DNA from 3 places in the Kocuria sp. CPCC 205297 genome. Region 3 is predicted to be linked to each of the others. Evidence: riboswitches for the same ligand, from Rfam matches in the RefSeq annotation. Region 3 holds a riboswitch; each other region holds the start of a gene.
The links. Region 3 has a riboswitch for thiamine pyrophosphate ahead of RF650_RS04835 (ECF transporter S component). Riboswitches for the same ligand answer to the same signal wherever they lie in the genome.

Region 1 (9,995 bases), on a different contig from region 3:
TCGCCGAGGACATGGGCTTCGACGAGGACGCCGTGCACGTGAGCGAGCGACTGGACGACGCGTGCGCCGCGGCCATCCAGGACGCCGCGGCCCGCGAGCAGTTCGACGGCGCGGTGCTCGTCACCGGGTCCATCACCGTGGTGGGTGAGGCCCGTGTACTGCTCGGACTCTGAGCCCGCCGCCCCGACCATGGAAGGAGCCCGATGGCCCGCATGACCAAGGCTCAGCGCGAATGGCGCCCTGGCCAACCCAAGAAGCCACGCTCGATCAAGACGATGTTCGCCTCGAGCGTGCTCTCCATCGAGGCGTTCATCGTGTTCTTCGCCGCCCTCGCGGCGTTCGGACTCACGGCGCGGGACTGGAGCACGGCCGGGAAACTGTGGCTCATGGGCGGATCGGTGGTTCTCGCCCTGGTGTTCCTGCTGGCGTGCGGCCTCCTGCGCAAGCCGTGGGGGTACGCCCTCGGGTGGGTGCTGCAGGTCGTGCTCATCGCCACGGGAGTGCTCGTGCCCTCGATGTTCATGATCGGCGTGTTGTGCGCCCTGGCCTGGTGGTACGCCGTGGTCAAGGGTGGCGCGATGGATCGCGAGAACGTGCGGCGCGCGGAGGAACAACGCCGCTGGGAGGTCGAGAACCCCTGACGTGATCACCGTCTCCCGGCCGCGGTCCCCGGGCGTTGCCGCGCGGGGACCACAGGCCGTTAGGCTCGGAGTGGAACCTGATCGACCGAGGACTCCGCGTGGGTCCACAGCAAGGAGAAGCACATGACGCAACGCACCCTCGTCCTCGTGAAGCCGGACGGCGTCCAGCGCGGCCTGACCGGGCAGATCCTGGCCCGCATCGAGGCCAAGGGCTACACGCTCGCGCAACTCGAGCTCGTGACGGCGACCCGCGAGATTCTCGAGCGGCACTACGAGGAGCACCAGGGCAAGCCGTTCTTCGAGCCGCTCGTGGAGTTCATGCTCTCCGGGCCCGTCGTGGCCGCCGTGGTCGAGGGGGACCGGGTCATCGAGGGCTTCCGCAGCCTCGCCGGTGCCACCGAGCCCACCACGGCCGCCCCCGGTACCATTCGCGGCGATTTGGGTCGGGACTGGGGCGAGAAGGTGCAGAAGAACCTCGTGCACGGGTCCGATTCGCCCGAGTCCGCCGAGCGGGAGATCGGCATCTGGTTCAGCTGAGCTGAACGCGGGATCCATGACCGACTACGACCCGCGGATCGTCGACCTGTGCGACGGGGACAACCCCGACGGGCCGGACCATGACTACTACCGCTCCCTCGCCGAGCGGATGCATTCCCGTGCGGTGCTCGGCGTGGGGTGTGGGACGGGTGGCGTCAGTCCGAGCCCACCGTGCGGGACACGCAGCACGGGCTGTTGCGGCAATGGTGCGAGGTGGGGGAACTCGAACGGAGCCGGGTCCTGCTGCGTTTGCACAATCACTTCGAGTCATCGGATGAGCTCGTGGTGGAGGAGTCGGACCTGGCCTTTCGTGACCGCGGCATCCTGACCGATCAGTTACGGCGCGCCGGGTTCGAGGTCGACGCGGTTCGGGGCGACTGGCAGCGGACGCCATTCGACGGCACGCACCCCATCACGGTGTTCGAGGCGCACGCCGTCTGAGCGCGGCGTCGGTGAACGGCTCAGGCGAAGATCGCGGTCGAGAAGCGCACCGCGATGATCCCGAAGACGATCACGAGCACCCCGATGCCCAGGAGCCACGCCCACGCGGCGGAACCGGCGGCGGTGCCACGCGAGGAACCGATCAGGCCGGCGCGGCGCATCCGCGCCGTCGTATGCGCGAGCAACAGGGTCTGGGCGCACCACACGATCATGCAGTACAGGCACAGGGCGTTGATGTGGAAAGTGGTCTGCCACCACAGCCACAGGGTGAACACCGAGCCGGCGGCGATCCCCAGCCACAGCAACCACCAGAACCAGCTGGCGTAGCGTGCACCGGCGAGCACGCCCACGGCCACGGCGATCACCACGGCGTACGCCACGATCCCGATGAACGGGTTGGGGAAGCCGAAGAGCTCCGCCTGCGGGGTGCGCATGACCGTGCCGCACGAGAGCCACGCGTTGATGTCGCAGCTCGTGCGGTGTCCCGCGTCCTTGTAGATCGCGAGCCGTTCCGCCACGAGCACGGCCGATGCGGCGAAACCCACGATCGAGAAGATCACCGCGAGCACGGCCCACGAGCGGTCCGAACGGGTGGCGTGCGCCGGAGTCGTCTCGGGTGTCCGGTCGGTCAGGGGGGTGGTCGCGGAAGTTGGGCTCACGCGCTCGATCGTAGACCATGCGCATGACGACCCACCGGGCGCGGGCCGCCCGTGGCGGCGGGCGACGCCGGCACACTCCCCGTACACGCACTGTGGTCCGGCCGAGGGAATGTGGTCCGGACCACCCGGAATGCACCCCGGCCCGGGGTGACTGTGAGATACTCCCAATGGTCGGGCCTCAGCCGCACGTGAGGAACCGACCCGGCAGGAACACCGATCTCCCTCGGTACGGACCCGCGCTCTCACAGGATCGAGCGCGTCCGGAGCGGGGCAAGTTCGCGGTCCCCACGGACCCAGCGACTCGGGCATCCGCCGGCTCGCGGACAGTGTGCGTAACACACGCCGCGCCCGCGAGTACGACTTTGACTTCCGGCGGCCGCGTGGCGAACACCGGCTCGACCGACCGAGCACACCTCGGGCCCGGGTGCGGGCGGTGTCCCGAGCAGGAGCACAACTTCACATGGAACCTGAGAAGGACAACGCGGAACAGTCACCCCTCGAGACTGCCGCCACCACCCCCGTCGAGGACAGCACCACCACCGACCCCGCCGTCACGCCTGATGCACCGGCCGACGACGCCGCCGTTCCCGCCGACACCGCTACCGGGCAACCCGCGACGACCGACGCGTCCGCCGAGGATCCGGGGACGTCCGATTCCGCGGCCACCGCTTCCGACGATGCTGGCGTTGCGAACACGCCCCCGCGCGAGATCCCAGTGGCCGAGATCCCCGAGGCCGAGCAGCCCGCGGAGAGTATCGAGGACGAGATCGCGCTCGATGTCGAGGACGCAGCCGGTGACGCCGCTGAGAGCGCCCGCGAGACGGATGAGCAGGCCGCTCTGCGCGCCGACGGGCCCGAGCAGACGACGCAGGCCGGCGAAGGAACCGGCTCGGCCGAGGCGAGCGACGAGCAGACCGACACCTCGGAACAGACGGACGCGCAGACTGTACAGGTCGAGAAGTCCGCGAACGACCAGCCCAGCACCCAGGAGAACTTCGGGGCCTTCGGTCCCGGCGCCTCCCTCATGTTCCATGCCCCGGACCCGGACGAGATCCGCCGTGCCGCCGAGGAGCAGGCTGCCCGACTGCGCGAGGCCGCCAAGGAACGCGACGCCCAGCGCGAGGCCGAGCGGGCCGCGCGCAATGACGTGGACAGCGAGGACGACAAGTCCGGCGAGGTCACGAGCAAGCGGCGTCGCCGGCGGCGTCGCGGTGACGAGGACATGGAACTCGTGGACGAGTCCGACGGCTCGGTGACCCGGGTCCGCGCCCCGCGCGGTGCCGGTGAGGGCACGGGCAGCGACGAGGTGACCGGGGTCAAGGGCTCCACGCGGCTCGAGGCCAAGCGTCAGCGTCGTCGTGAGTCCCGGCAGTTCGGCCGCCGCCGCCACGTGATCACCGAGGCCGAGTTCCTGGCCCGGCGCGAATCCGTGGAGCGCAAGATGCTCGTGCGACAGAAGGACGACCGGATCCAGATCGGTGTGCTCGAGGACGGGATCCTTGCCGAGCACTTCGTCTCGCACACCCAGCAGGACTCGCTGATCGGCAACGTGTACGTGGGCAAGGTGCAGAACGTGCTGCCGTCCATGGAGGCCGCCTTCGTGGACATCGGCCGCGGCCGCAACGCCGTGCTCTACGCCGGTGAGGTGGACTGGGACGCCGCCGAGCTGGGCAGCAAGCCCCGCAAGATCGAGAATGCCCTGAAGTCCGGGGACACCGTGCTCGTGCAGGTCACCAAGGACCCCGTGGGGCACAAAGGTGCTCGGCTCACGAGCCAGGTGTCCCTGCCCGGTCGCTACCTCGTCTACGTCCCGGGCGGTTCCATGACGGGGATCTCCCGCAAGCTCCCGGACGTGGAGCGCCAGCGGCTGAAGAAGATCCTCAAGGACCGGTTGCCGGAGGGTGCGGGCGTGATCGTGCGCACTGCGGCGGAGGGCGCCTCCGAGACCGAGCTGACCAACGACATCAACCGGCTGCGCTCGCAGTGGGAGCAGATCCAGGACAAGGCCAAGTCCACCAAGACGCTGGCCCCGGAGATGCTGTACGCGGAACCGGACCTGACCATCAAGACCGTGCGGGACGTCTTCAACGAGGATTTCTCCGCCATGGTGGTCCAGGGCGAGCAGGCGTGGGACAACATCGAGGCTTACGTGACCTACGTGGCGCCCGACCTGCTGGACCGCCTCGAGCGCTGGACCGGCGATGACGACCTCTTCGAGCACATGCGCGTGGAGGAGCAGATCCAGAAGGCCCTCGAGCGCAAGGTTTTCCTGCCCTCCGGCGGATCGCTCGTGATCGACCGCACCGAGGCCATGACCGTGGTGGACGTCAACACCGGCAAGTTCACGGGCTCCGGGGGCAACCTCGAGGAGACCGTGACCAAGAACAACCTCGAGGCCGCCGAGGAGATCGTGCGGCAACTGCGGTTGCGTGATATCGGCGGGATCATCGTGGTGGACTTCATCGACATGGTTCTGGAGTCCAACCGCGATCTCGTACTGCGCCGGCTCGTGGAGTGCCTGGGCCGGGACCGCACGAAGCACCAGGTGGCCGAGGTGACCTCCCTGGGTCTCGTGCAGATGACGCGCAAGCGCATGGGTACGGGGTTGCTCGAGGTCTTCTCCGAGCCGTGCGAGGAATGCGCGGGCCGCGGCGTCGTGGTCCACGACCACCCCTTGAAGGGCCGCTCCGGCGCGGCTCCCTCCGACCAGCGCGGCACTCGACACGAGCGTAAGCGTTCGCGCAACAAGCAGCACAACGGTGCGCAGGACAAGCCCAGGAACGGCAACCAGCACCACGGTTCGGACGAGCCGGACCAGGCGCGCGTGGAGGCCACCCGCACGGCGTTAGCGAACATCGCCGCGGCCTCCTCCCACGACGAGTCCGGCGACGCCGCACGGAATGCTTCCCAGGGCACCGCACCGCAGTCCGGGGGCGGGCAGGCCGAGGACACCGGTTCCCAGGAGCAGCAGACCTCCCGCGGTCAGCAGGGCGGGGAGCACGCGTCCGAGAACTCCCACGGGGAGTCCGAGGGCGGGCGCCGTCGCCGCAAGCGTCGCGGCAAGCGCAGCCGCGGTCGCGGTCAGCAGGGCGAGGACAACGCCGTGCAGAACGACGGTTCCGACCGGGACGGTTCCGGGAACGACTCGCGCGGGGATTCCCGGTCCGAGGACCGTTCCGGTGGGGACTCGTCCGCGAGCCTCACGATCCACGGCGAGGTCATCGAACTGCCCCACGGGCAGTCTGAGCAGCGGGGGAGCGAGGGCACCCAGGAGGCCCTGTCCCTGGATTCGCTGAGCGCCGCGTTCACGGATGCGGGCGAGGACGAAACCTCGACCGAGGGTGCCGTTCAGGATGCGGACGCCGCGCCCCAGCCGCGAGAGGCCGTGTCGAAGCGGTCGGCCGCCGGACACGCGCCGTCGAACTCCGGGACTGCGCAATCCAGTGCAGGGCAGACGAGTGCCGCGCAGCAGCAGAGTTCCGGGGCGGCGTCGTCCGCCGGCGGGAACCGGCCGGCGGAGGCGCCGGCGGCTCCGGCCCGACGGCGTCGTGGGTCGCGGCGTGCCGTGGCGCCGGCGGCCGCGCCCGGAACCGCGAGGGTGGAGACCCACGAGTACACGCAGGAACGGCAGGTCAGCCGTTTCACCGCGGAGGCCGGGGCCGCGACCCCCGCGGCGTCCGGTGACCAGCCCACCATCGTGGGTGTGGGCATCAAGGCTCAGGACATCACGATGACCGGCAAGCAGGACTGAGTGACCGGCGGCTGGATCCGTCGCCACGCGAGCACCGCAGGGGCACCCGGGATTCCGGGTGCCCCTGTGGCATGATCGGGGACACACACGGGGTGCTGCGCACTGCGGCTGAGAACACACCCGTCGAACCTGATCTAGCTCGTACTAGCGAAGGGATTGTCGTGGACACCACGCCTTCTACCGCCATACCCCGCGTCCTCTCTATTGCCGGAACCGATCCCACGGGCGGGGCGGGTCACGCCGCGGACCTGAAATCCATCGCCGCACTGGGCGGGTACGGGCTGAGTGTGATCACCGCAGTGGTCGCCCAGAACACCCGGGGCGTCGTGAGCGTACACACCCCACCCGTCCAGGTCCTGCGGGACCAGCTGGACGCGGTCGCCGGGGACGTCACCCTGGACGCGATCAAGGTGGGGATGCTCGGCTCCGTGGAGGTCATCGACACGGTCCGGGACTGGCTCATGGTGGGGCGCGCACCCGTGGTCGTGATCGACCCCGTCATGGTCGCCACGGCCGGCGGGCGATTGCTGCGTCCGGACGCCGAACGGGCCCTGCGGGAGCTGCTGCCCCACGCGAATTTGATCACCCCCAACCTCCCGGAACTCGCGGTGCTGGCCGAGCGCCCCGTGGCCGCGACCTGGGACGAGGCGCTCGAGCAGGGACGCGCGGTCGCGGCGGCGTTCCATACCCGGGTCCTCGTGAAAGGTGGCCACTTGGCCGGGGACACGACCCCGGACGCCCTGTTGCTCCCCGGTCAGGACGAACCCGCCGCGTTGTTCGAGGGTCGCAGGGTGCACACGCGTAACACCCACGGCACCGGGTGCTCGCTGTCCTCCGCGGTGGCCACGGTCGTGGCGCGGACCGGGGACTGGCCCGAGGCGATCCGCACGGCCCGCACATGGTTGCGTGGTGCACTGCGCGGCGCGGACGAGTTGCACGTGGGTCACGGCAACGGTCCCGTGCACCACATGCACCACGTCCAGCACCTCGTCACGGATCCGGCGTTCGTGATGACGGCCGCCGCGGAATCCGAGGGCCCCCGGTTCACCGACGAACTGTGGGAGGAGAGCGCCCCGGTGCGTGAACGCATTGCCGCCCTGGCGTTCATCCGGGGCCTCGGGGACGGCACCCTGGACCCGGGCGAGTTCGAGCTGTACCTGGACCAGGACATGCAATATCTGCAGTACTACTCCCGGGCGCTGGCCCTGCTCGCGGCCTCCGCCCCGGACGAGCGTTCGCGCGAACACTTCGCCGCGGCGTCGGCCTCCGTGGTCTCGTTCGAGTCCGCGCTGCATCGCGCCCGGCTCGGGGACCGGGAGCCCATGCCGCCGAGTGACGTCACGAGCAGTTACGCGGACTTCCTGCTGGCGCGCACGGGTCAGGACGGCTTCGCGGTGGGCTCCGCCGCGATCCTGCCGTGCTACTGGCTCTACGCCCACGTGGGTGCGGAGCTCACCCGTCGTGCCCGCGTCGCGGGACCGCAGCACCCGTTCGCCGACTGGCTCAGCACATACGACGATCCGGACTTCCAGACCGCGACCGAGTCGGTGCGCGAGATCGTGGACCGGGAGGCCGCCCACGCGGACCCGGCCACCAGGGAGCACATGCGCCGCGCGTTCCACCGGGCGTGCGCGCTCGAGCTGGCTTTCTTCGCGCAGACGACCCCGGCGACGTCGCCAGAGGGCGAGCGGCGCGCCGCGGCGCAACTGGCATGACTTCGGGTGATCGGGTAGGCTGGGGTGTCGGTGCCGAGCGCCGGTGTGTGTCATATCCAGTTCACGCACCAGGTTGCGGCACACTCGGGCGGACATCCTGAATCGATGCGATAGCCACGCGGAGAATGCGGTCGGTCATGGATCACCGCGGCGTGATGTCTCGACATTCGCAGTCCTCCAGGAGTACGCCCGACCCACACACGTAGTCCATAGATGTCGAGAGAAGTGAGTTCCCAAGTGGTGTACGCGATTGTCCGCGCAGGCGGCCGCCAGGAGAAGGTTTCCATCGGAGACCTCGTGACCCTTGACCGCGTCGCCGGCGAGGCAGGCAGCACCGTAGAGCTTCCTGCGCTGCTGCTGGTCGATGGGGACAAGGTCACCTCCGACTCCAAGACCCTGGCGAACGTCAAGGTCACCGCCGAGATCGTCGAGGACCTGCGCGGTCCCAAGATCTCGATCATGAAGTACAAGAACAAGACCGGTTACAAGAAGCGTCAGGGCTTCCGCGCCGAACTGACCACCGTCAAGGTCACCGGCATCGACGCCTGAGTATCCGGCTCCCCACATACGTTTCCAACGAAGGTAGGCACACACCATGGCACACAAGAAGGGTGCGAGCTCCACTCGCAACGGCCGTGACTCCAACGCCCAGTACTTGGGTGTGAAGCGCTTCGGCGGCCAGTCCGTTAACGCCGGCGAGATCATCGTCCGCCAGCGCGGTACGCACTTCCACCCGGGCGTGAACGTGGGCCGCGGCAAGGACGACACCTTGTTCGCCCTGGCCGCTGGCGCCGTCGAATTCGGCACCCGCCGCGGTCGCCGCGTGGTCAACATTCAGACCGCCGAGTAATTCTCGTTCGGACCCCTGGGTCCACCCGCCGCCACGACTCCGTGGCGGCGACCACTAGAGGGTGGGCGCTTCACGCGCTCACCCTCTAGTCTTTTCAGAAGACCCCGGTCGACCCGCTCGCAGCAGGTGACCCCTACCACCGAGGAGCCGCGTGGCTAGTTTTGTAGATCGAGTGATCGTGCACGCCACGGGCGGTAACGGCGGCCACGGCTGCGTGTCCGTCAAGCGCGAGAAGTTCAAGCCCCTGGGCGGCCCGGACGGCGGCAACGGCGGCGACGGTGGTTCGGTGATCCTGCGTGTGGACGGTCAGTCCACCACGCTGTTGGGTTTCCACCACGCACCCCACCAGAAGGCCCCCAACGGTGAGCCCGGCAAGGGGGACATGCGCCACGGTTTCAAGGGCCAGGACCTCGTGCTCTCCGTCCCGGACGGCACCGTGGTCAAGGACCGGCAGGGCAACGTGCTCGCGGACCTGCTCGGTGAGGGCAGTGAGTTCGTGCTGGCCGGTGGCGGCCAGGGCGGACTGGGCAATGCCGCACTGTCCTCGCCTAAGCGCAAGGCCCCGGGCTTCGCTCTACTCGGTGTGCCCGGTGAGGAACACCAGGTCGAGCTCGAACTGAAGTCCATCGCGGACATCGCCCTGGTGGGCTTCCCCTCCGCGGGCAAGTCGAGCCTGATCGCGGCCATGAGTGCCGCGCGCCCCAAGATCGCGGACTACCCGTTCACCACCCTGGTGCCCAACCTGGGTGTGGTCCAGGCGGGTGACACCCGCTTCACCGTGGCGGACGTGCCGGGGTTGATCCCGGGTGCTTCGGAGGGCAAGGGGTTGGGACTCGAGTTCCTGCGGCACGTGGAGCGCTGCGCCGCACTCGTGCACGTGATCGACTGCGCCACGCTCGAACCCGGACGGGATCCGCTGAGCGACCTGGACGCCCTCGAACAGGAACTGTCCCACTACGCCGAGGCCATCCGCGACGACGACCCCACCACGATCCCGCTGACCGAGCGCCCCCGACTCGTGGCCCTGAACAAGGTGGACGTGCCCGAGGCACGGGAACTGGCCGAGTTCATCCGTCCCGAACTCGAGGAACGCGGCTACCCGGTCTTCGAGATCTCCACGGCCTCGCACGCCGGACTGCGGGAACTGGGCTTCGCGATGGCCGAGCTCGTCTCCCGTGCCCGCGAGCAGGAGGAACAGCGGGAGGAGCAGCGCCGCGCGGAGACCGTGCTGCGCCCGGAACCCGTGCGGCGTCGTCGAGGGAAGGACCGCAAGGAGTTCGAGATCACCCGCGAGGACCGGGCGGGGGAGCCGCTGTACCACGTGCGCGGCGTGAAGCCCGAACGATGGGTGCAGCAGACCGATTTCAACAACGACGAAGCCGTGGGATACCTCGCGGACCG
Region 2 (9,995 bases), on a different contig from region 3:
TGCCCGTCCGGCACCCGGGTCCACGCCCGGCCCCCGAACAAGGACTTCCAATTGTTGGGCGGTTCCTCGCCGTTCTCGCCCCTGCCCTCGCGGAACATGTAGCGGTCCCGCTCCGGGGAGCCCGGCTCGGAGGTCAGGGCGGCCCGGAACCACTCGTGGTCCTCGGACGTGTGATTGGGTACCAGGTCCACGATGATCTTCAGGCCCAACCGGTGCGCTTCCTCCCGCATCCGGTCGAAGTCCTCGAGTGAACCGAAGCGCGGATCCACGGTGCGGTAGTCCGCGACGTCGTACCCGGCGTCGTGCTGCGGGGAGAGGTAGAACGGGGAGAGCCACACCGCGTCCACGCCCAGGTGCTTGAGGTATGGCAGCTTCTGGGTGACCCCGCCCAGGTCCCCCATGCCGTCCCCGTTGGAGTCCTTGAAGGAGCGGGGATACACCTGGTAGATGACGGCGTCGCGCCACCATTCGGTGCCGGTCGCGGTACGGGCACTGGTGTCGCTGGCGCTGGCAGTGGAGACCGAGGCGGTCTGGTCGGACCGGGCGGAGGGAGCCGTGGTGCGGTGGTCGGAGTGCGTTGAGGGGTCGGAAGTCACGGGATCCAGGCTACCCATCTCCCGCGGGGGCCTCGCAGCCACCGCGCCCCCATCGCCGAACGTCCCCCCGCTTTTACTCAGCTAAAGCAGATTTTCGGACGCTGAGCTGCTTTAGCTGAGTAAAAGCGCAGGGATGGGTTGGCGCGGATGCGTCGGACGACGGCCCCCCGCCCCTCCCCGCCTCAGTTCGCCTGCTGCAAGTGGGCCAACGGGGCCCAGCGCATGAAGATCCGGCGCAGCGCCGCAGTGGCCGCCGCCAGGTCCCCTTCGCGCAGCAGTTCCACGGCGTCCGCCATGTCCCGGGGGCTTTCGTCCGGCTGGAGCCGATCCGCGATGGACCCGTAGTCCAGGCTCACCACGGAGGCAGCGCTGAACGCGCCCAGCCACCGCCCCAGGCGGGTGAGGTCCTGCGCGAACGCCGCAGCCTGGCGCGCCTCGTCCGGGAGGTCGTGCTCGTCAGCGCCCCCCGAGGCTTGCTGAGTGGCGTCCTCCACGGTCTGGGCGGCCTGGATCACCCGGCGCGCGGCGGTGTCCGCGGGGGCGATGAGTCGGTGCACCTCGTGCCCGGAGTGGTAGGAGGTCACGTGGTCCTCTGGGGCGAAGGCCGCGAACCACGCGAGCGGGACCACGTACGCGGACTCACGGGTGTACACGGGGTCGAACGTCTCGCGGGACGTGGCCTTCGCAGCGTCGCTGACCTGCTTCTCCGGAACGAGTAGCGGCAGCAACTGGGCGCTGTCGTCGTTCTCCGCGGCTGTGAACAGGCGAAGGGATCGACGCAGCCGTTGCGTGGGGTGGAAGACCGGGAAGTCGCCGGTGGGTCCGGGCAGGCGTCGCGAACCGGCGGGTGCGGTGGAGAACGGCATGGTCCACAGCGGCTCGCGTGCGGGTGGGAGCAACGGCTGGGAGGTGTCGGACAGTCGGGCCAGTTGCTCCGAAAGTTCGTGCACGCCCGCGGTAAAGGGGTCCAGGGCGCGGGGGATGCCGGGTGCGTAGGCGGCGTCGAGATCCTGCTGGGGCACGTAGATCCGCAGCGCGAAGCGCATGGGCGGGCCCGTGATGCTGCGGTAGGCGCTGCCCACGTTGATCAGGGGCATGGCTCAGTCGATCTCGATGACGACCGGGGCGTGGTCGGACGCGCCCTTGCCCTTGCGCTCCTCGCGATCGATCCACGCGTTCTGCACACGGGCCGCGAGCGCGGGGGAGCACAGCTGGAAGTCGATGCGCATGCCTTCCTTCTTGGGGAAGCGCAGCTGCGTGTAGTCCCAGTACGTGTACACGCCCGGTCCGGGGTGGCGCTCGCGGACCACGTCCTGGAACCCGGCGTCCTCGATGAACGCGTTGAAGGCTGCGCGCTCGGGTTCGCTCACATGGGTGTACCCGCCGTCGCGGAAGAGCTGGATGTCCCACACGTCCTCGTCACGCGGGGCCACGTTCCAGTCACCCACAAGTGCGATCTGGGCCTGCGGGTCCTCCTGCAGCCACTGTTCGGCGTGGCCCTCCAGGACACGCAGCCACTCGAGCTTGTACGGCATGTGGGGGTCCTCCAGGCCGCGACCGTTGGGCACGTAGAGGGACCAGATCCGCACGCCGTCGCACGTGGCGGCGATCGCGCGCGCCTCCTGGGCGGGTTCCTGGCCGGGTTTGCCGAACGTGGGCTGACCGGGGAACGTGCGCTCCACGTCCTTGAGCCCCACGCGGGACGCGATGGCGACGCCGTTCCACTGATTCACGCCGAAATGCGCCACTTCGTAGCCCGCGAACTCGAACAGCTCCCATGGGAAGTTCTCGTCCTTGGCCTTGGTCTCCTGGATGGCCAGGACATCCACGTCCGAGCGGTCGAGCCACGCCTCGATGCGGTCGGCGCGGGCGCGGATGGAGTTCACGTTCCACGTGGCGATTCTCATGGGGTCCACCGTAGCGAGCCGCGGCCCACGCTGGGAAACCGCGGGCGGGCACGGCCCGGGTTCTCGTACGAGGGACCGAGCGGATCGGTTCCGACGGTGTTGTCGCAGGCCTGCGGGGCAGCGGACTCCATGGCTTCGCCAGCCTGGTCCTGCGCCTCGTTCGCGTCCTGGCTGGCCTCGCTCGCGGTGACGTCCGGGGCCACGGACGCGGCGGCGCCCGGGTTCTGTGTGGCGGCGTCGCCCACGAGGCCGTCCTTCCACAAGGGCTTATGGGACGGGGCGGATTGCCATTCGGCGGATTCCCGCCGCGTAACACCTCAGTGCCCCTGGTCGCGGGACGGGCGGTGTGAATTCCCAGGGCCGGTCCGGTCATGATCCGGGACGCGCCATGTGCCCCCGCAGTAGTGTGAGGTCATGGACGCAAGGCGGGCGCTAGCCGAGATCAGAGAACGCCGTATCCTCCTGAAAGCGGCCGGTGCGGGTGCTGGTGCCCTGCTGGGGGCGCAGGCCGTGGTGATCGCCTCGCTCGCCGGGCTCGACTGGTGGAAGCATCACGGGCGTCAGCAGCGTGACGCCCCGCACCCCGGGACGTTCAACGCGCACGTGCAGGACTCGGACATCACCATCTACACGTCGGGTGAGGCGGTGTACCAGGACATGCTCGATGCCATCGACAACGCCCAGCACTCCATCCACATGGAGACGTTCATCTGGAAGAACGACGAGACGGGTCAGCGCTTCCTGGACGCGTTCAACCGGGCCGCGGATCGGGGCGTGGAGGTGTTCATCATCTACGACGGGTTCGCGAACCTCGTGATCCCGTCCTCCTTCTACGACTTCTCGGACCGGGTTCATGTGTACCGGATGCCGGTGGTGCGCCGCCCGTTCTGGAAGGGGCCCCTGCGGTTCTCGGGCTTCAACCATTCCAAGATCCTGGTGGTGGACGACAACATCGGTTTCGTGGGGGGCTACAACTTCGGTTCTCTCTATTCCCGGCAATGGCGGGACACGCATATCCGGGAGATCGGGCCTGCGGTATGGGGGTTACGCAGCTCCATCGCGAGCGTGTGGAACGAGGACCGGGACCCGGAACACGCCATCGACTGGGTGGCGCCCAAGAATTGGGACCTGGAGGTGCGGGTCTCCGCGAACCTGCCCATCCAGCTCGTGTACCCCATCCGCGAGATGTACATGAACGCGATCAACAGGGCGCAGCACCACATCTGGGTGAACACGCCCTACTTCATCCCCGACCAGCAGATCCTGGACTGCCTCCTGGACGCGGCCGCTCGCGGGGTGGATGTGCGGATCATGGTCCCCAAGGACTCGAACCACATCCTGGCGGACTGGGTGTCCCGCGGGTTCTACGGCCAGTTGTTGGAGGGTGGGGTCACCATCTTGCTGTACGCCGCCTGCATGATCCACGCCAAGACCGCCACGATCGACGGCGAGTGGTCCACCGTGGGCACCGCCAACATCGACCGGCTCTCCCTCTCGTTCAACTACGAGACCAACGTGGAGATCGTGGACCCGGATTTCGCGGCCGAGATGGAGAAGGTCTTCCTCGCCGACTACGAGCACTGTGAGGAGCTGTCCTCGCCCCAATGGCGCGATCGCCACCCCATGGCCCGGGTCGCCGAGACGATCCTGGTACCGCTGCGCCCGTTCCTCTGACCGGACCCTCCCGATCGACGACGACACCGCTGGCGCCGCCGCCGACGCCGCCCCGCCCGCCGTGCGGGGCGGCGTCGTCGTCCTGTGGCGGGGTTGCGCAGCGGGGCCTCAACCCCGCGTGAGGTGACCCCTCAGCGTGGTGGCGGTGTACGCGGTGCGGAACAGGCCGCGGCGCTGGAGTTCGGGGACCACGAGGTCCACGAAGTCGTCCAGGGAGTCCGGCTGGACGGGCGGCATGAGGTTGAAGCCGTCCGCGCCGGCGTTGTCGAACCATTCCTGCATGCGATCCGCGATGGACTCCGGGGTGCCCACCATCGTGCAGTGACCCCCGCCGGCGGCGAGGCGGCCGAGCAACTGGCGGACCGTGGGACGCTCGGCCTCGATGATCCGCAGGATGGTGCCGTAGCGGCCCTGCGGACCGGTGAACTCCTCCAGGGGCGGCAGCGTGGGCACGGGCGCATCTAGGTCCCACTGCGCGCAGTCCTGCTCCACGAACGTGGAGAGCTGTGCGAGCGACTGCTCCACAGGGAGCAAACGGTCCACGCTGGCCTGCTTCTCGAGGGCCTCTTCGTGCGTGCGGCCCACGTACGTGACCAGACCGGGCATCACGATCACGGAACCGGGATCACGCCCGGCGCGGGCCACTTCGGCCTTCACCGCCGCGTAGTACTCCTGCGCGGCGGGCAGATCGTAGGCCACGGCGTAGATCCCCTCTGCAAAGTCGGCAGCGAGTGCCTTGCCGGGCCCGGAGGCACCCGCTTGGAAGAGGACCGGCTCCCCCTGGGGGGAGGGCGGAACCGTGAGGGGTCCATCCACCAGGAAGTGGCGGCCCTCGTGGTGCAGGCGGTGCAGCTTGGAGGGCTCAGCCCACCGGCCCTCCGGGTCTGCGGTGACGGCGTCCTCGTCCCAGCTGGCCCACAGGGCGCGGGCCACCTCCACGAACTCGCGGGCGCGCTCGTAGCGCTCATCCTTGGTCGGCATGGCCCGGTAGCCGTGGTTGCGGGCCTCGGAGTCCCACATGGAGGTCACCACGTTCCACCCCGCTCGCCCGCCCGAGATGTGGTCCAAGGACGCGAGCATCCTGGCCGCGTGGAACGGGGTGAAGAACGTGGTGGACACCGTGCACACCAGGCCGACGCGCTCGGTGGCCCGCGCCATCGCGGACAGCGCTGTCAGGGGTTCCAGGCTCCAGCGGGGTCCGCCGGAGACGTCACCCACGCTGTGCCCGTCCGCGAAGAACACCGCGTCGAACAGACCGCGTTCGGCAGTCCGCGCGAGCTCCTCGTAGTAGGCGATGTCCGTGAGGCGGTGCACCGGGGAGCCCGGCGCGCGCCACGCGGCCTGGTGGTGGCCGGCGCCGTAGAGGAAGGCGTTGAGGTGCAGCGTCCGGGCGGGTGTCCCGGGCGGCTGGTTCACCTGGGTGGGACGGGTGGACGCCGCAGGGGCGGCGGACGGGGTCCGCGCGGTGTCGTGCGGGGCGGCCATGTCAGTCCATCACCAGTCCACCGTCGACCACGAGGTTCTGCCCGGTGACGCCGCGGGACCAGTCGGAGGCGAAGAAGAGGGCGGTGTCCGCGAACTCCTCCGGGCTGGTGACCCGACCCAAGGGCGTACCGGCGGCAATGGCGTCGAAGACTTCGGCCGGGGTAGCGGCACTCGCGTCCGTGGTGCGTAGCAGGCCGCCGGAGATCATGTTGACGGTGATGCCCTGCGGGCCGAGATCTTTGGCGGCGGTGCGGGTGAGGGCGAGCAGGGCGGCCTTCGCGGCGGTGTAGTCGTGGTAGGGGACCACGGGGTTCTGGAAGAGGTTGGTGCCGATGTTGATGATGCGCCCCTCACCGGCCTCCATCATACCCGGGGTGACCGCCTGCATCACGTTGAGAGCGCCCACCACGGCGCCCTGGAACTGCTGCGTAAGGTTCTCGGCGGTCAGGTCCTCGAGGGTGGGTCGGGCGTCCCCGTTGAAGCTGAAGTCCACCAGGGCGTTGTTCACGGCCACGGTGATGGGCGCGCCGAAGTGCTCCCGGGCCCGGGCGACCATGTCCCGAACCTGGTGGGCGTCGGTCACATCCGCCTGGACCGCGAGTGCCCTGTCCTCCCCGAGTTCGCTGACCAGCGCGCGGGCCCGCTCCTCGCTGGAGTGGTAGTTCACGACGACGCGCGCGCCCTCCCGCGCGAACGCCCGGCTGAGGTGCTCCCCGAGCCCGCGGGCTCCGCCGGTGACCAGGACGATGGTGTTCTCGATCCGCATGCTCACTCCTGTGGCTCACGGCGAAGAAAGCGGTGCGCCACCTGCGCGGTGCGACCGTGACATCCCTTCGCCAGTACTAACTGGACAGGTTCGACGGGTGTCATCTCAGCCGCTGCGGTCCCCCACTCCGTGCCAGGTGGGCGAGAAGGGGGAGGGTGGCGGCACCCCGTGTCACTGGTGGTCAGTGTAGTCAAGGAGGTTTGGCGAGGATCAAGTGAGCGGATTGACCGAGAAGGATGGGGTCGCAGGGAACCCTGATAGGAAAGTGGCGAGACCAAATAACCGGCAGCGCGCTCGGCGGAGGGGCACGGCAGCCAGAACGGAGACGGGTGAATGTCACACCCAACAGCCGCTTCGCGGGCAAGGAACGTCGGATGGGTGCTGTGGCTCGCAGCGGTACTCGCCTGGATCGGAGGGCTTGTGGCGGAGCGACTCGTGTACTCCGGATCCCTGTCCTGCGAACTGGGCGACGGAAGCTCGATCTACGGTGAGCCGGGGTGGAGCTGGGTGCCACTGGGCCACACATGCACCTGGGAGAACGTGGGCGGCGTGACAGTCGTGGACGAGCCGTCCATGATGACTCTCGTACCGCTGCTGGTCCTGTTCCTGTGGGGAATCAGCCTGATGTTGACTCGTGTTTCCAAGCCACAGCCGCACCGCAGTCCGGGATAACCGGTCCCGCCGGTGGCAGCTCGGTCAAGACAGGCCGTTGCTCGCGGGGCGGCGCGCCGCTCGACGGCGCTGTGCCGCGACTTCTGCACGCCGTTCTTGCACCGCCTTGGTGAGAAAGATGACGGCGAAAAGCAGTTCCAGGGTCATGAGCAGCCATGATTCCCGCGCTCCAATGAAGGTGATCACGAAGAGGGCCACCATCGCGGACCCCAGGATCAGCAAGCCCACCGAATTCCGTTTCAGCATGCCCCCACCGTAGGCAGGTCACTGCCAGATCGTCTCGTGTCCCGGGTCGCAGCGACAGAGAAGCCGAGTGGGTTGCTGCGGGACCACCTTCTTGAAAGCCGCCCCGCGTGCGCCGCGCAAAAGCGCCCTGCTACCCTTGCTGGCTGGTGTGCCGGGAAGTCTGGTCGGCGGTAATGAGCGTGATGCCCGTCGACATTGGAGAAGTCCATGCCCCAGCACCACACGACCACCCCTGCCCACCGTGAGCCCGGATCGCCGGAGCCCGTGGAGCGGGAAGAGTCCTCCGGCTTCGTCTCGGAGCCCGGTTTCTTCAACCATCCTGAGCTCCCGTGCGAGCCCGACCACCCCTCGGGCGGTGTCCTCTCCCGCCTCCAGGACGTCCTGCGCCGCGAGACCGTGGCCGGCATCCTCCTGGTGGTCGCCGCCGTCATCGCCATCGTCTGGGCAAACTCGCCCTTCGCGGAGAGCTACTTCGCGCTGCGGGACCTCGAGGTCGGCTACGAGCCGTGGCACTTGAACCTCAGCCTCGGCGCCTGGGCCGCGGACGGACTGCTCGCGATCTTCTTCTTCCTCGTGGGCCTGGAGCTCAAGCGCGAGTTCGTCGCGGGTGATCTGCGGGACCTCGGCAAGGCAGCGGTGCCGATTGCGGCGGCGGTGGGCGGCGTCGTCCTCCCGGCTCTGATCTACGCGGGCGTTAACCTCGGCAGCCCCGAGACCCTGGGCGGCTGGGCGATCCCCACCGCCACGGACATCGCATTCGCGGTGGCCGTCCTCGCGATCGTGGGCTCGCACCTGCCCAGCGCGCTCCGCCTATTTCTGCTGACGCTCGCGGTGGTGGACGACCTGCTGGCCATCACCATCATCGCGATCTTCTACACGGATGAGGTGCACGTGCTCCCGCTGCTGCTCGCGCTCGTCCCGCTGGCCGTGTTCGGGCTGCTCGCACACCGCTTCCCCCGCTTCTTCGCGCACCGCACGTGGGCCGCGTGGGTGATCCTGGTGCCGCTGGCCGTGATCACGTGGGCCCTGGTCCACGAGGCCGGGATCCACGCCACGGTTGCCGGCGTGCTGCTCGGTTTCGCCGTCCCTGTTCTCGCGGGGAAGGCCTCCGGGGAGCCCGTGGAGCTCGCCGAGCACCTGGAGCACCGCGTCCGGCCCCTGTCCGCCGGGTTCGCGGTGCCGGTCTTCGCGTTCTTCTCCGCGGGCGTCACGGTGGGCGGCTGGGACGGATTGACGACGGCGCTCGCCGCCCCCGTCACGCTCGGCATCATCGCGGGACTCGTGCTGGGCAAGCCCCTGGGCATCATCTCGGCAACGTGGCTCACCACCGTGCTCACCGGACGCAAGCTGGACCCGTCCTACCGGTGGATCGACCTGGTGGGGATCGCGCTGCTGGCCGGGATCGGGTTCACGGTGTCTCTGCTGATCTCGGAGCTCAGCTTCGACCCGTCCGCAGCCGCAGGGGACCAGGCCAAAGTGGCCGTGCTGACCGCCTCGGTCCTGGCGGCCGTGCTGGCCGGCGGTGTGCTGGCGGTCCGCAACCGCCGCTACCGCAGCGCGTCACCCCGGGTGTTCGGGAACGACGCCGCAGAGGCGTAGGGACCGGGGGCTTCCGTCCCCTGCGGTGGTCGTTGCGGAGGGCATGTGCCGGGCGCTTCCCGGGGCCGAAACTGTGTCAGTCGCGAGGTGGGATCGCGTGGAACGGGGCCGTGCCATGGCACTCCACGACGCGCTGAGGGCCCGCATCACCGGGGCCCCAGTGAGTGACGCCGCCGGGCACAACCCGCTCGGCGGCGTCGGCGCTGAACGGGAGCGGGTTCAACCCTCCCGCCACCACGCATCCGCCGGGGTCACTGGCACGGTGCGCTTGTGGCGGGTGCGCAGGAAGGTCTGCTCCAGCTTCTCCGCGATCTCCTCGGGGACGTCCTTGCCCTCGAGGAAGTCGTCGATGTCGTCGTAGCGCAGGCCCAGCTCGTCCTCGTCCGTGCGCCCGGGGTTCTCGTCCAGGAGGTCCGCGGTGGGGGCCTTGCCTACGAGTTGCTCGGAGGCCCCCAGGTACGCGAGCACCTGGCGGTTCTGCCGTTTGTTCAGCCCGCCCAGGGGCAGGACGTCCGCGCCGCCGTCGCCGAACTTGGTGAAGAACCCGGTGACCGATTCCGCCGCGTGATCCGTGCCGATCACCAGCAGGTTGTGGTCCCCGCCCACTGCGTACTGCGCCGTCATACGCACGCGGGCCTTGGTGTTACCGCGGGTGAAATCGGTGAGCTGCTCACCGGTCGCGGCACCGTAGGCGGACTCGAAACCGCGGACGGCCGGCGCGACGTCGTACGTGATGACCCGGTCCGGTTGAATGAATTCGAGCGCCGCCTGGGCGTCGGCCTCGTCGTGCTGGATCCCGTGAGGCAGTCGCATGGCCACGAACTCGGCCTCGATCTCGTCCTCGCGCAGTTTCTCGACCGCGAGCTGGGCCAGGCGCCCGGCCAGGGTGGAGTCCACGCCGCCGCTGATCCCCAGGACGAACCCCGCGGTGTGCGTGGCCTTGAGGTAGTCGCTCAGGAAGTCGACGCGGCGTTGGGCCTCCCGCTCCGGATCGATCTGCGGAGAGACGCCGAGCTCGGCAATGATCTGTGCTTGCAATTCACGCATGCG
Region 3 (9,995 bases):
CGGGTGCTGGAGCGCTCGCACGACGTCGTGAGCTTCCACCTCGAGGACATCTACCCTGGGTGGAACGGACTGCTCGAGGGCATGGAACGGTATCGCGGTGAGATCCTCGAACCGCTGCGCCGCGAGGAGGACGCCCACTGGACCGCGTGGGACTGGCTGACCAACGAGCCCGGCACCCCGCGTCTGACCCGCACCGCTCAGATCGTGCTCGTGGAGGGCGTCGGGGCGTGCCACCGCGAGGCCCGGGCGTTGTTGGACGTCTCCGTGTGGGTCGAACTTCCCGCCTCACAGCGCAAACAGCGCGCCCTGGACCGGGACGGCGCCACGTACGAAAAGTACTGGGACGTGTGGGCGGAGCAGGAGGAGCAGTACCTCGGTGAGGACCCCGTGTGGGAGTCCGCCGAGATCCTCCACCCCGGACCCTCACCCCAGGAACCGGGCACGGAACAGCGGGGCACCCCGTGATTTCGCCCGGTGCCGGGACACCCGCTCCGTCCCCCGCAGCACCCGGACCCGCCGCGGCCGTGCTGATCTCCCCGATCGGTGCCCCGCCGCGGCTCGTGGACCCGCATGAGGCCCACGTGAGCCTCGAGGACCAGGGACTCACCCGCGGGGACGGCGTCTTCGAGACCCTCCACGTCCTGGACGGCACCGCGTACAAGCTCGACGCCCACCTGGTCAGGCTGGAGCATTCCGCGGCGACCGCCCAATTGCCCGCACCGTCCGCGGATACATGGCGCGAGGCCCTGACGACGGCGCTCGCGGCGGCCGGTCCCGGTGCCCGCGACCCCTCGGCCGATCTCGGGGCGGAGCACACGGTCAAGTTGAGCATCAGCCGCGGTGTCCCCGGTGATCAGCCGTGGGCGTGGCTCACGGTCGCGCCCGTCCCCAAGCGGACGTTCGCCGCCCGGCGCACGGGGGTGTCCGTGGTGTTGCTCGAGCGAGGCCACGACCCCGCGGAGGACACCGGATTGCCGTGGCTGCTCCCCGGGGTCAAGACCCTGTCCTACGCGGTCAACATGGCCGCGGTGCGCTACGCCCACGCCCACGGCGCGCAGGACGCCGTGTTCATGACCTCCACGGACCACAGGATCCTGGAGGGCGCCACGTCCTCGGTGGTGTGCGCACGGCACGACGACGGCGCTGCGCCCACCCTGCTCACGCCCGAACCGTCCCGCGGGGTCCTGCCGGGGACCTCGCAAGCCCGGATCTTCGACGCCGCCCGCGAGCGCGGCTGGGCCGTGGACTACGGACCGCTGTACCCCGAGGACCTCTTCGCAGCGAGCGCCGTGTGGCTCACGTCCTCGGTGCGGCTCGCGGTCCCGGTGACGAGCGTGGACGGGCGGCCCGTGGCCTCGGACCCGCAACTCACCCGCACCCTCACGGATTTCCTGCTGGGCCGCCCGGGGCGCTGAGCGCGTCACGGGTGGTCGCGCCCGTACCGCCCGTCCCATCTCGACATGCCCGGGCGCGAGTGCTCCCCCGTCACCTTCGGCGCATCACTGCCAGATGAAGCGGTGCGCCCCCGTGAGCAGGGACAGCGTCACCGCGGCGACCGCGATGAGCACGGTGGCACACCCCACGACCACGTCCACGCGGCCGAAACGGGGCACGCGCGCCCATGTGCGCGGACCCGCCCCGAAACCGCGCGCCTCCATGGTCATGGCCAGGCGCGTGGCCCGGCGCAAGGACTGCACGAGCAACGTGAACGCGAGACCGGCGAACTCGGTGAGAGCGGCCCACGGGCCCCGCGCTCCCCCCGCACCGCGGGCGCGCCGGGCCGCCGCGAGCACACCCCACTCGGTGACCATGACCTCCACGAGCCGCAGGGCTGCGAGCGCCGCGAGCACGAAGCGTGCCGGCAGCTTGAGGGTTTGGGCGAGACCGTCCGCGAGGTCCGTGGGGTCGGTCGTGAGCAGCACGGTGATCCCGGGCAGCGCGGTCGCGAGACCACGCAGGGCGATCGCCCCACCGGCCGCGAGCGACCCCGTGGTGATCGTGATCCACCCCAGGTGTAGCAGGACGGGACCGCCCTCCGGGGAGAGCACCGCGGTCCCCCACCCGCTGATCAGGGCGGCCACCACGATCGGCCATAGGGTCGTGAGCAGCCGCCACGGACCGATCCCGGCGGCAGCGAGCAGGAGCAGTTGGCCCCCGAGCGCCACGCCGCTCGTCACGGGGTCCGCGCTGACCACGAGCACCGCCGTGATCACGAGAGCCCCGAGCAGTTTCACCACGGCATTCGTCCGGGCGAGCAATCCCGCGCGGGCCACGGCGGGCAGCACGCTCGCGACCGTGCTCATGAGCCGAGCCTCAGCTCGTGCGCACCCAGGGCCGCGACCAGATCCCGGTCGTGGGTCACGACCACCACGGCCGTACCCCCGTCCAGCTCCTCGACCAACAGGTCCACGAGCTCCTTCCAGGTCCGGGCGTCCTGACCGAACGTGGGTTCGTCCAGGATCAGCACGCGCGGGGACGCCGCCAGGACGGTGCCCACGGACAGCCGCCGCTTCTGCCCGCCGGACAGGGTGAACGGGTTGGCCTCGGCGAGCTCCTCGAGGCGCAGCCGTCGCAGCAGCTCGGCCACCCGGGCGTCGTCCGCGTCCGCCATCGCGTCGGTGACGCGCGCATCGCGACGGCCCACGCGGCGTCGTCGTTGCCGGGGACCGAACTCGAGTTCCTCGCGCACGGTGGGGCGCAGGAACTGGTGTTCGGGATGCTGGAACACGGTGCCCACGCGGGAGACCAGTTCCGCGCCGTCCCACAGGGAGGGATCAGCGGGCGCGTCGGTCGCGAGGGCGTCCGTGGCCCACACGGTACCGCGCACGGGCAGCAGCAGTCCGGCGAGGGTCAGCGCGAGGGTGGACTTCCCCGCGCCGTTGACGCCTGTGACGGCCAGCGCCTGCCCCGCGCGGACGTCCACGGTGATGTTCTCGGCCGCCGGCGCCGCCCCCGTGCGCACGTCCGGTTCCGGGTACGCTTCCCCGCGCCGCCACGCGGCGAGCGCCCGACGACGCCGCCGCGCGAGCGCCCGCCGTCCCGGTTGGCTCCGGGACACGGCGAGATCGCGGGCGCTCAACAAGGTGGTGCCCGGTGCGGCGGCGGCGGGCACGGTGGTGAAACCACCCGTATCCTGCGCAGACTCCGCGACATCCGAAGCCCTCATGGGCGACGCGGCCGGCGCATTCTCCGTAGGCACAGCGGGCGGCGTGATGCCGTGTGGCGCCGCGGAGGCAGCCGTCTGCCGTACCGCGGGATCCATACCATTCGAGGCATGCACGGGAGTGCGAGTGCGCGGCACCCAGCCGGGGACCCACGTACCCTGGTGCTGCAGCAGGTCCCGGGCGTCCTGCAGGGTCTGCTGCGCGGGGCCGTCGAAGGCCACCCGACCGTCGTCGCCCAGCACGATCACACGGTCCACAACCGGTTCCCACAGGGCCACCCTGTGCTCCACGACCACAAGGGTGGTCCCGTCCTCGCGCACCGCATCGGCCACGGCGCGGCACAGCTGCTGCGCCCCCTCGTGGTCCACGCTCGCCGTGGGTTCGTCCAGCAACAGCAGCCGCGGGCACATGGCCAGGGTCCCGGCGAGCGCGAGACGTTGTTTCTGCCCCCCGGACAGTGCCGTGGTGGGGTGGTCGAGCGGGAGCTCCAGACCCGTGCGCGCGAGCGCTTCCCGCACGCGCGGCCAGATCCGCTCGCGGGGGACGGCGAGGTTCTCGAGGCCGAACGCGACGTCGTCCCCCACGCGCGAGAGGACCACCTGCGTCTCGGGGTCCTGGTGCATGAAGCCCACCGTGCCGCGGGCGTCGCGCGGGTCGACACCCCCGACGCTCAACCCGCCCGATGCGGAACGGCCGTCAGGGTCCTGGTCCACACCGGCCAGTGCCTGCAGGAGCGTAGACTTGCCCGCCCCGGACGGGCCCAGGAGCAGGACGCGTTCGCCGGGCTCGATGATCAGGTCCAGGTCCACCAGACTGGGCGTCTCGCGGCCGGGGTGATGCCATCCGAACCCCTCCAGGACCACCCGCGCGCCCGTGAGCTGCACGGTCGGTTCCGCGGTCATCGGCGCACGGCGCCGGAGGCCAGTGCTCCGAGGACACCCGTGGCCTGCAGGGCCTTCATCACGGCCCACATGAGCAACCCTGCGATCACGGCCCCGGAGAGCGTGGTCAGCGCCGCGTAGACGACCTGCTGATCCAGGGCCCACTCGAAGTTGTACATGATGTTCTCGCTCACGCCCAGGAACAGCCCGGATACAGCCCCACCGATCGCCGCGGTCACGGGACCGAACCGGCGGTAACGGGTCAGGAGGAACACGACCTCCACACCGAGGCCCTGCACCAGACCGGAGAGCACCACGAGCCACCCGAAATGCGTTCCCAGGAAGCCCTCGATCACGGCCGCGAGCAACTCGCAGAACAGGGCCGCGCCCGGTTTGCGGATGATCAGGGCGCCCAGGGTACCCGCCACGAGCCAGCCCCCCGCGATGAGCCCCGCGGACGGCGGGTAGGCCACCGTGCCCGCCGAGACCGCCGGGTACAGGAGGTTGGACCACATCCAGAAGATCACGGCGCACACCGCGGCCAATACGGCGGTGACCACGATGTCCACGACCCGCCACGACGAGCTGCGGTTGCCGCTTGCGCGAGGTGTACGGGTGGGGGTGTTACCGACCTGCGTCATGCTGAATCCTCCTGAAGATCCCAGGAGGGGAAGAACACCACCCGCCGTTGCGAGCGGGTCCTTGAGATACTCGACTCCCTAGCGCCGGTACGAGCCGGATCAGGTTCGAGGGTCTGCGCTCACGCGCACTCTCAGCGCCGCGGTGGCGCTCCCCTGTCGTTGAGACGCCAGTCTAGCCCACGACGGCGGGTGGCCGGGCATCTCGCGTGCCCAGCCACCCGCCGTCGTGCGTACGTCCTACGCGGCCCCGGCCCACCCGTACAGGGGGGCGCGGGACCCGCCGGCTCAGATCTCGCTCTGGGAGCTGCGGGAGGGATCGGAGTCCTTGGACTCGAACTTGGCCACCTGGCGGGAGATCCCCACCTTGATGACGGTGCCCACCACACCGGTGATCACGGCCCAGATGATGATGTCGGTCCAGGCCTCGTCCGGGTCCGGGTTCTTGGCTGGGGGCTCGTTGCCCGTGACCTGCTTCCACACCGCGGACAGGCCCTTGTTGGCCAGGGCCACGCCACCCAGGGACGCCACCGTGCCGAAAATGTCCATTACCTTGTTCATGAGGTTCTCCTTGTCTTGTGGGTGCCGACGGCACCGGGCGGCCGACGACGTCGTGCTCGTTGCCCAGCATACGAAGCGCCGGGCGCGACGGGGCGGAAGGAACCCGGTCCCACCGAGAATTACGTCCTCAGCGAGATTCTTCCTCGCCGACGCGAGCGACGACCTCGCGCAGCTCGTCCTCCACGAGGTTCTTCTGGTTCAGGTGCTTGGAGCGGTAGGCGGCGCGGCCCACCATGTGCGCGGACACGGGCACCGTGAGCAGCTGGAACAGCCACGCGAGGATCATCAGCGGGATCATGCCGGGATTGCCGCTCTCGATCGCCACGGCCGTGAGCAGCAGGAGCAACCCCAGGACCTGGGGTTTGGTGCCGGCGTGCATGCGCGAGAGCAGATCGGGGAAGCGCACCAGACCCACCGCCGCGGCCAGGGACATGAGGGACCCCCCCACGAGGCACAGCAGCGCGATGACGTCCAGGACGGTGTGCCAGTTCATGAGCGCTCCAACCCCACATTGCGCGCGACCGTCACAGACCCCAGGAAGCCCACCAGGGAGATGATCACGAGCAGGATGATGTTGCTGGAGTGGTGGTTGTACACCATCTCGATGGCGAGACCCGCACCCACGATCGCGAGCAACACGTCCGTGGCGATCACCCGGTCCAACAGGGACGGGCCCTTGGCCAGCCGGTAGATCGTGCCCGCGGCCGCCACGGTGAGAATCGCACCGCACACCCACACGGCGACGTCTAACATGGTCATGGCCGCTCCTCCCCACGGCCGTCCAGGGCCTTGTTCATCTTGGTGGTCGGCGACGCGACGGCGCCGGAGGCGTCCGCGCCACCCGCGCCACCCGAGGCCTCCAGTCTCGCGAGGTCCTTCTTGGAGCCCATGATCTTGATCCACGCCGCCTCGATATTAAGCGCGGACTCCCGGAACGACTCCGCTTCCTCCGGCGTGGAGACGTCCAGCACGTGGAAGTACAGGATCCCGTTGCCGCGATCCACCTCCACCACGAGCGAGCCCGGGATCAGCGCCATGGTGTGACCCACGGCCGTCATGAGCAGGTCATTGTTCTGCCGCAGCTTCACCCGCAGCACTGCGTTGTGCACCTTGGGGCCCTGCATGAGCGCGACACCGAACACGTGGATGCTGGCCCGGGCCACCTGCCAGATGAATGTGACCACGAACAGCGCGAAATGCAGGACGTTGAACCGCCCGGACAACCGCACCGGGGGCAGCGTGAGCGTGCGGGTCACGAACACCGCGAGGATCAACCCGAAGACCAGGTTGCCCACGCTCCAGTCACCCCACAGGGCACCCCACACGACCACGAGCCACAGGATCAGGGGCAGCTCGGCCCGCAAGGAGTTCCGGGAGCGTCGCTGCATCGGGGACGTACTCATCGGCCCTCCTCGCTCACACCACCGGGACCCACGGGGGCCAGCACGGCATTGACGTATCGATCCGGATTGTTCAGGTTCTCGGACGCGTTGTCCGCGAGATCGAACAGCGGCCCGGCGAAGACTGTGAGTGCCACACCCACCGCCACGAGCGCGGTGGTCGCGCCCACCATGGTCCCGGGCAGCAGCACCACGGGGGACCGGCCGGAGAAGCGGCTGCCGGACTTGCCCGCCACCGCGCGGGACGTGCGGGGGCGGCGGCCCTCCGCGGTGGTGGCGCGCAGCACGGGGTCCGGGTACTCGGCGTCGTCCACGTTGCGCAGGAACACGCGGTTCCACACGCGGATCAGGGCCATGAGCGTGAGCAGCGAGACGAACACGGACACGCCCACGAGTAGGTAGCTCAGCCACGTCCCGGCCTCGACACCGGCCTCCAGGAGGGCCACCTTGCCCAGGAAGCCCGAGAACGGCGGGATGCCGCCCAGGTTCAGGGCCGGGATCATGTACAGCACCCCCAGCAGCGGAGAGATCTTGAGCATCCCGGCGAGGCGGTCCACGTTGGTGGAGCCACCGCGGCGCTCGATCAGCCCGGCGACCAGGAACAGGCTGGTCTGGATCACGATGTGATGCGCGATGTAGTAGACCACCGCGGCCAGGGCGGCCTGCGTGCCCAGTGCGATGCCAAAGATCATGTAGCCGATGTGACTGATCAGCGTGAACGAGAGCATACGTTTGATGTCGATCTGGGCGAGCGCGCCCAGGATGCCCACGATCATGGTCAGCAACGCGACCCACATCAGCAGGTCTTTGATCTGCGTCCCGGGGAACAACAGGGTCTCGGTGCGGATGATCGAGTAGACGCCCACCTTGGTCAACAGGCCCGCGAACACCGCGGTCACCGGTGCGGACGCGGTCGGGTAGGAGTCGGGCAGCCAGAAGGACAGCGGGAAGATCGCGGCCTTGACACCGAACGCGATCAGCAGCATCAGGTGCAACTGCATCTGGGTGCCCTGCGGCAGGTCCGCGAGCTTCACGGACAGGTCCGCCATGTTCACGGTGGCGGTGGCGCCGTAGATCATCCCCAGGGAGATCAGGAACAGGATCGAGGAGATCACCGAGACGACCACGTAGGTCACGCCCGCGCGGATCCGCTGCGCCGTGCCACCCATGGTGAGCAGGACGTAGGAGGCGGTCAACAGGATCTCGAAGCCCACGTAGAGGTTGAAGAGGTCACCCGCGAGGAACGCGTGGGACACACCCGCGACCAGCAACAGGAACGTGGGGTAGAAGATGGAGATGGGGCCCTCGTCGTCCCCGCTGGCCACACCCTCGCTGACCGCATAGATCAACACCGCGAGGGACACCACCACGGAGACCACGAGCATGAGCGCGGACAACTGGTCCACGACCATCACGATGCCGTACGGGGCGGCCCAGTCCCCCAGGTGCACGACCTGCGGACCCTGGTTCCATACGTTCGCGAGCATGAACGCGTTCAGGATCAGCGTGAGCACCATGGCGCCCACGGTCACCCCGCGCTGCAGCCGGTTGCGGTGGACGATGATGAAGTTCAGGGCGGCGCCGAGGAACGGGATCAGGACCGCGAGCGGCGCGAACTGTGCCAGATCAGTGGTCATGCGGGCTCCTCCCTCGCGCCTCGGAGAACTTCTCGGCCCTGTAGTGACCAGGCGATTCGGCGGCCTCTTCCTCGTTGTGACGCGACGGTGCGAACCGGGCGTCCGCGTGGTTGAACTCGGAGGTGTCCTGCGGCAGGGCGTCGTCGTCCTCGGCGTCGTACGAGGACTGCTGCGCCACGCGGCGGTCCTGGAGGTCGTCCTGGATCTCGTCCCGGCGGGCCAGGATCCACGAACGCCAGATCATGCTGAGGATGAAGGCGGTCGTGGCGAGCGAGATCACGATCGAGGTGAGCACGAGCGCCTGCGGCAGCGGGTCCGAGTACTCCGAGGGGCCGCGGGCGGCGTCGTACAACGGCGCGATGCCGGGCGTGCCGCTCGTGTGCAGGATCAGCAGGTTGGCCCCGTTGGTGAGCAGCATGATGCCCAGCAGTACGCGGGTGAGCGAGCGTTCCAGCAGGAGGTAGACCCCCACGGAGAACAGCACGCCCATGATTACCAGGAGTGTGAGATTCACGGTCATCGCTGTGCCTCCTGGGGCTCGTCCCCGGAGACCAAGGAGCCCTCGGGAGCGTCAGGGTCGTCCGCCCTGTGCGCGGTGACCTCGGGGCCGTTACGGGTCAGGCGGATCCGGGCGCCGCGGCCCGCGCGCTTCTTCCGGGACTCCACGGCGGAACGCTCGATCCGTTCATCGATCCGCCCGCCCAGGGAGCGCAGGATGTCCAGTACCAGGCCCACCACGATCAGGTAGACACCGATGTCGAAGATCACGGCGGTGACGAACTTGACGTGACCGAAGACGAGCATGTCCCACTCGAACGTGTAGCTCTCCATCACGGCCCCGCCGAAGAACACGGGGACGATCGCGTACAGGGAGGCGATCGCCAGGCCCGCGCCGAGCATCCAGCCCGCGTTGACCGGGGTCGCGCGCTCGAGCTCGAAGCGTCCGCCCGCGAGGTAGCGCAGGGTCAGGGCGAGGGAGGCCATCAGGCCGCCGGCGAAGCCACCACCGGGGATGTTGTGCCCCGCGATGAGCAGGTAGAAGGACACGAGCATGAAGGTGTGGAACAGCAGCCGGGCCACGACCTCGAAGATGATCGAGCGCCGCTCCGGGGCGAGCGTGCGCCCCGCGAGCAGGAACGGGTCCACGTCCGGGCGGGAGGTGAACCGGCGGGCGACCTCGAGCTGTTGGGTGTTCGCGTGCGGGAAGTGCGCTGCGGAGTCCGCGCCACGCACGATCTTCAGCTGCTGGGTGTCCAGCTCGTGACGGTCGCTGCGCAAGCGGTCCCCGCGTCCCTTGACGAAGATCAGGGACGCGATGCCCGTGGCGGCCACCGCGAGCACGGTGATCTCGCCCATGGTGTCCCACGCGCGGATGTCCACGAGCAGGACGTTGACCACGTTGGCGCCGTCGCCCATCTCGTAGGCCATCCGCGGCAGTTCCAGGGAGATCCGTTCCGCCGACCGCGAGGACATGGAAAACACCGCGAGCGCCATCATGAACAGTCCGAACACCACGGCGAAGACCGCGCGCAACACGCGGTGCCCGGTGGGCCGGCGGTTCCACAGCGGGCCGGGCAGGGAACGCAGGGCCAGGACGAACGCCACGAGGGAGATCGTCTCCACGAGCGTCTGGGTCAGGGCGAGGTCCGGCGCGCCGTGGAGGGCGAAGGTCAGGGCAAGGCCGTAGCCCGTGACCGAGACCAGCAGGACGGCC

Region 1: it holds a riboswitch for thiamine pyrophosphate, as region 3 does, so the genes downstream of both, RF650_RS06530 (bifunctional hydroxymethylpyrimidine kinase/phosphomethylpyrimidine kinase) here and RF650_RS04835 (ECF transporter S component) in region 3, are expected to answer to the same signal.
Region 2: it holds a riboswitch for thiamine pyrophosphate, as region 3 does, so the genes downstream of both, RF650_RS02560 (3-oxoacyl-ACP reductase) here and RF650_RS04835 (ECF transporter S component) in region 3, are expected to answer to the same signal.

What each region holds. Positions count from the first base shown of each region.
Region 1 covers NZ_JAVKPY010000005.1:219,032-229,026, reverse strand. Annotated here, with positions in the region: gene RF650_RS06560 (folylpolyglutamate synthase/dihydrofolate synthase family protein) at 1-173, shown strand, start outside; gene RF650_RS06555 (DUF4233 domain-containing protein) at 204-641, shown strand; gene ndk (nucleoside-diphosphate kinase) at 765-1,178, shown strand; gene RF650_RS06545 (hypothetical protein) at 1,350-1,619, shown strand; gene RF650_RS06540 (vitamin K epoxide reductase family protein) at 1,640-2,278, opposite strand; gene RF650_RS06535 (Rne/Rng family ribonuclease) at 2,739-6,029, shown strand; TPP riboswitch at 6,108-6,203, shown strand; gene RF650_RS06530 (bifunctional hydroxymethylpyrimidine kinase/phosphomethylpyrimidine kinase) at 6,191-7,744, shown strand; gene rplU (50S ribosomal protein L21) at 7,982-8,293, shown strand; gene rpmA (50S ribosomal protein L27) at 8,340-8,594, shown strand; gene obgE (GTPase ObgE) at 8,746-9,995, shown strand, end outside.
Region 2 covers NZ_JAVKPY010000002.1:206,722-216,716, forward strand. Annotated here, with positions in the region: gene RF650_RS02530 (glycoside hydrolase family 13 protein) at 1-440, opposite strand, end outside; gene RF650_RS02535 (hypothetical protein) at 779-1,693, opposite strand; gene RF650_RS02540 (exodeoxyribonuclease III) at 1,697-2,503, opposite strand; gene RF650_RS02545 (hypothetical protein) at 2,500-2,766, opposite strand; gene RF650_RS02550 (phosphatidylserine/phosphatidylglycerophosphate/cardiolipin synthase family protein) at 2,918-4,177, shown strand; gene RF650_RS02555 (LLM class flavin-dependent oxidoreductase) at 4,286-5,662, opposite strand; gene RF650_RS02560 (3-oxoacyl-ACP reductase) at 5,664-6,428, opposite strand; TPP riboswitch at 6,474-6,607, opposite strand; gene RF650_RS02565 (hypothetical protein) at 7,125-7,346, opposite strand; gene nhaA (Na+/H+ antiporter NhaA) at 7,554-8,945, shown strand; gene nadE (ammonia-dependent NAD(+) synthetase) at 9,165-9,992, opposite strand.
Region 3 covers NZ_JAVKPY010000004.1:108,237-118,231, reverse strand. Annotated here, with positions in the region: gene RF650_RS04855 (hypothetical protein) at 1-465, shown strand, start outside; gene RF650_RS04850 (aminotransferase class IV) at 462-1,415, shown strand; gene RF650_RS04845 (energy-coupling factor transporter transmembrane protein EcfT) at 1,500-2,303, opposite strand; gene RF650_RS04840 (ABC transporter ATP-binding protein) at 2,300-4,066, opposite strand; gene RF650_RS04835 (ECF transporter S component) at 4,063-4,686, opposite strand; TPP riboswitch at 4,745-4,851, opposite strand; gene RF650_RS04830 (DUF4235 domain-containing protein) at 4,972-5,244, opposite strand; gene mnhG (monovalent cation/H(+) antiporter subunit G) at 5,372-5,737, opposite strand; gene RF650_RS04820 (monovalent cation/H+ antiporter complex subunit F) at 5,734-6,003, opposite strand; gene RF650_RS04815 (Na+/H+ antiporter subunit E) at 6,000-6,647, opposite strand; gene RF650_RS04810 (Na+/H+ antiporter subunit D) at 6,644-8,281, opposite strand; gene RF650_RS04805 (Na(+)/H(+) antiporter subunit C) at 8,271-8,801, opposite strand; gene RF650_RS04800 (Na+/H+ antiporter subunit A) at 8,798-9,995, opposite strand, start outside.